One region of the Streptomyces pseudoechinosporeus genome, then DNA from elsewhere that is predicted to be linked to it. Evidence: riboswitches for the same ligand, from Rfam matches in the RefSeq annotation. Region 1 holds a riboswitch; the other holds the start of a gene.
What was found. A riboswitch is a leader RNA that binds a small molecule or an ion and turns the genes downstream of it on or off. The one in region 1 is predicted to bind S-adenosylmethionine.
Positions count from the first base shown of each region.

Region 2: linked by a shared signal. The riboswitch ahead of ACYVO6_RS09970 (aminotransferase class V-fold PLP-dependent enzyme) and the one ahead of thrC (threonine synthase) in region 1 are both predicted to bind S-adenosylmethionine.

Region 1 covers NZ_BAAGPS010000050.1:124,657-127,046, forward strand. The annotation lists gene thrC (threonine synthase) at 1-1,187, opposite strand, end outside; SAM riboswitch class I at 1,206-1,364, opposite strand; gene ACYVO6_RS34635 (glucosyl-3-phosphoglycerate synthase) at 1,555-2,390, shown strand, end outside.
Region 2 covers NZ_BAAGPS010000006.1:63,385-65,774, reverse strand. The annotation lists gene trpD (anthranilate phosphoribosyltransferase) at 1-564, shown strand, start outside; SAM riboswitch class IV at 1,061-1,177, shown strand; gene ACYVO6_RS09970 (aminotransferase class V-fold PLP-dependent enzyme) at 1,218-2,390, shown strand, end outside.

The DNA of each region.
Region 1 (2,390 bases):
AGCAGACCGTTCTCGATCAGCTTCTTCGCCACCCCCACCGTCACACCACCGGCGGTCTCCGCGAAGATCCCCTCGGTCCGCGCCAGCAGCTTGATCGCGTCGACGACCTGCTCGTCGTTGACGTCCTCCACGGCACCACCGGTACGCCGCGCGATGTCCAGCACGTACGGGCCATCCGCGGGGTTCCCGATGGCGAGCGACTTGGCGATCGTGTTCGGCTTCTGCGGCCGTACGACGTCGTGGCCCGCCTTGTAGGCGACGGACACCGGCGAGCACCCCTCGGCCTGGGCGCCGAAGATCTTGTACGGCTTGTCCTCGACGAGCCCGAGCTTGATCAGCTCCTGCAGACCCTTGTCGATCTTCGTGAGCTGGGAGCCGGAGGCGATGGGCACCACCAGCTGGTCGGGGAGCTGCCAGCCGAGCTGCTCGCAGATCTCGTAGGCGAGGGTCTTGGAGCCCTCGGCGTAGTACGGGCGCAAGTTGACGTTGACGAAGCCCCAGCCCTCGCCGGCCGGGTCGCCGATCAGCTCGGAGCAGAAGCGGTTCACGTCGTCGTAGTTGCCCTCGATGCCGACGAGTTCGCCGCCGTACACCGCGGCCATGACGACCTTGCCCTGCTCCAGGTCGTGCGGGATGAACACGCAGGAACGGAAGCCGGCGCGGGCGGCGGCGGCGCCGACGGCACCGGCGAGGTTGCCCGTCGAGGAGCAGGAGAGGGTCGTGAAACCGAAGACGCGGGCAGCCTCCAGGGCCTGGGCGACGACACGGTCCTTGAAGGAGTGCGTCGGGTTGCCGGAGTCGTCCTTGACGAAGAGCTTGCCGGGGTCGACGCCCAGCTCGCGCGCGAGGTTGTCGGCCTTGACGAGCTTGGTCCAGCCGGGGTTGATGTTCGGCTTGGTGGCCACGTCCGCGGGGACGGGCAGGAGAGGCGCGTACCGCCAGATGTTCGCGGGGCCCGCCTCGATCTGCTTACGGAGTTCCTCGGTGTCGTACGCCGAGAAGTCGTACGCGATCTCCAGCGGGCCGAAACACTCCTCGCAGGCGAAGACGGGGCCGAGCGGCACGCGGTGGCCGCATTCGCGGCAGGAGAGCGCTGCGGCGGGGCCGAGGTCTACGGAGTTCGTGGAGGGCGCCGAGTCGGCGGAGGTTTCAGCGTTCGTGGTGCTTGCAACTGTCTGCGCAGCCATGTGAGGCGAGGCCCTTTCTCCTCATCTTCCTCACGACGCATCTCGTCGTGAGACGGATTTGGCACCTTCACTAGCCGGGAGCCTCGCGGAATCGATCATCTTCGATCGGTACGAGAACCGGCTGGAGGGTTGCCGGGGCTTCAACGGGCCGTATCCCTCTGCCCCTCTGGATGAGCGCTATTCGGTTGTGAGTATGTGGTTGTCGGCTGGGCGACCCGCGACATGCGATGGTCATCAGCGTTGTTCAAGACTGTAACCGAAGGCCTGGATCGTGGAGAGACCAGTCCGAACCGCGAGATGACAGTCACATCAGCCTTCTGCCGCAGTGGGCACTCGCGACCCGGTCCAATGCAAGGGAGAGCCGCACGTGCTGGAAGACGTCGAGCGCTGGCTGAACACGCGCTCCTGGTCCGTTGGCGACCGCCCGCTGAAGAAGCTCATCGCCGCGAAGCGCGCGGCCAACTCCACGGTGAGCGTCGTACTGCCCGCGCTCAACGAGGAGGAGACCGTCGGCGAGATCGTCGCCGTGATCCGCCGCGAGCTGATGACCAAGAAGGTGCCGCTCGTCGACGAGATCGTCGTGATCGACTCGGGCTCGACGGACCGTACCTCGGAGGTCGCCGCCGACGCGGGGGCCCGGGTCGTGCACCGGGACGAGATACTCCCGCGCATCCCCGCCGTCCCCGGCAAGGGCGAGGTCCTGTGGCGCTCGCTGCTGGTCACGAGCGGGGACATCGTCGCCTTCATCGACGCCGACCTGAAGGAGTTCTCCGCGGACTTCGTCTCGGGGATCGTCGGTCCGCTGCTCACCGATCCGGGCGTCGACCTCGTCAAGGCGATGTACGACCGCCCGCTGAACCTGCCGGGCGATCCCACCTCCGGCAGGACCGCCGCAGGCCAGGGCGGCCGCGTCACGGAACTGATGGCCCGCCCGATCCTGAACATGCACTGGCCGCAGCTGGCCGGTTTCGTGCAGCCGCTCGGCGGCGAGTACGCGGCCCGCCGCTCACTGCTGGAGCAGCTGCCGTTCCCGGTCGGGTACGGCGTCGAGCTGGGCATGCTGGTCGACGCCCTGCACCTCGTGGGCCTCGACGCCCTGGCCCAGGTCGACGTAGGCGTCCGCAAACACCGCCACCAGGACGGCCAGGCCCTGGGCCGCATGGCCGCCGCGATCTACCGCACGGCGCAGCTGCGGCTGGCCCG
Region 2 (2,390 bases), on a different contig from region 1:
AAGTTCCATCCGGCGCTACGTCATGTGGGCGCCGCACGGGCGCAGTTGGGGATCCGGACGACATTCAACCTGCTCGGTCCGCTCACCAACCCGGCCCGCGTCAAGGCGCAGGCCGTCGGGGTCGCCGACGCGCGGATGGCGCCCATCGTGGCCGGCGTCCTCGCCGAGCGCGGCAACTCGTCCCTGGTCTTCCGCGGCGACGACGGTCTCGACGAGCTGACCACCACGTCCACGTCGCGTGTCTGGGTGGTACGGGACGGGAAGGTCCACGAGGAGATCTTCGATCCGCGGGATGCGGGGATCGAGCTGGTGCCGGTGGAGGCGTTGCGGGGGGCTGACGCTTCGTACAACGCGGACGTGGCGCTGCGCTTGCTGAACGGGGAGACCGGGCCTGTGCGGGACGCTGTGCTGCTGAACTCGGCGGCGGCGTTGGTGGCTCTGTCGCCGGGTGACGGTCCGCTTGCGGACCAGCTTCGTGAGGGGATGGCCAGGGCGGCGGAGGCCATTGACTCGGGGGTGGCGAAGCGGACGTTGGACCGGTGGGTGGCTGTTAGTAACGCGTAGTGCCTCCGGCGGTTGGGCGGGTGGGTTCGTTGTCGGGTGCGGGTCCGTTGTGGCTGGTCGCGCCGTTCCCCGCGCCCCTTGGGGTCCGGTGGGTGGGTCGGGGCCGTGGGCCGGTGCGTCAGCCCGTCGCAGGCCGGGCGTACGGCCCTTTGCTGGTACAGGGTGCGGGTTTCCTGAGACAGAACCTAAGCGACGGGCATACGACGCACCGGCCCACGGCCCCTCCCGCCGGTGGGAGGCTGCGGGCACGTGGTGGCTGGTGAGCATGGTGGCTGGCGGTTCCAGGGACGCGCCCTTCAGGGGCGCGGGGAACTGCGCGAGCAACCACGACGCACCTGCAGCCGCGACACGACGTGTCACCCCCACCCCCTGGCGGGGGCCCGGGGCGCAGCCCCTGGGATGGGACGGGTAGGGGCGGCGGGGGCGAGAAACCCCCCGTTCCGGGATCCGGACCGGAGTTGCAATCGGTCGAACAGGTTGCGTATGTTCGGCGGCAGGTCATGAGTGACAGCCAAGAGGCCCCGGCCGGCTGTCCGGCAACCCTCCGTCCGTGGCGGGGTGCCCCGGGTGAAGACCAGGTCGTAGGCAGCAAGGCCTGCGGCAAGCGCGGACCCCTCGCGATGAACCAGGGGTCCTGGTCTCGAGGGAGTGTCATGTCTGTCTTCACCGCTGTCGCTGAGCCGTTGCCTGTTCTGGGACGGGACGTCACCGTTCCTCTTGTCACCGGCGGCGAGGTCACGTACGCCGCTCTCGACTACGCCGCCAGTGCCCCGGCCCTCCAGAGGGTGTGGGACGACGTGGCCGCGTACGCGCCGTACTACGGGAGCGTGCACCGGGGGGCCGGGTATCTGTCCCAGTTGTCCACGGATCTGTTCGAGAACGCTCGGATCGCCGTCGCCGAGTTTCTCGACTGCCGGGACGGTGACCAGGTCGTCTTCACCCGGTCCACCACCGACTCGCTCAACCTGCTCGCCGCCGCTCTCCCCGCCGACTGCCAGGTCTACGTCTTCGAGACCGAGCACCACGCCTCGCTGCTGCCCTGGCGCAACGCCCACGTCACCTGCCTCGACGCGCCGCGCACGCCCGCCCAGGCCGTCGCCACCCTCGAGCGCGCCCTCGCCGACCGGGATCCCAGCGGTCCCGCCCTCGTCTGCGTCACCGGAGCCTCCAACGTCACCGGCGAGTTGTGGCCCGTACGCGAACTGGCCGCCGCCGCGCACGCGCACGGCGCGCGGATCGTGCTCGACGCCGCGCAGCTGGCGCCCCATCACCCCGTCTCCGTACGGGAGTTGGACGTCGACTGGGTCGCGTTCTCGGGGCACAAGCTGTACGCGCCCTTCGGGGCGGGTGTGCTCGCCGGGCGTTCCGACTGGCTGCGTGAGGCGGACCCGTATCTCGCGGGTGGCGGTGCTAGTCGGAAGGTGTCGCGTCGGGCGGACGGTGGCGTCGATGTGGAGTGGCATGACAGTGCCGCTCGGCATGAGGCCGGGTCGCCCAACGTCATCGGTGCCTACGCCGTCGCCTCCGCCTGCAAGGCCCTCACCGAGGTCGGCTTCGACACGCTCGTCGCCCGTGAGCAGTATCTGATCGACACCGTACGGGCAGGTCTCGCCGAGGTGCCTGAAGTGCGTGTTCTCTCGCTCTTCGGGGACGACGCCCCGCGCGTCGGCGTCATCTCCTTCGTCGTCGACGGCTGGAACAGCTCGCATTTCGCCGCCGCGCTCTCCGCCGAGTACGGCATCGGCGTACGTGACGGGCTCTTCTGCGCCCACCCCCTCCTTCGTACCCTCCTCGGCAGTGAGCCGCAGGCCCAGGGCGAGTGCGGC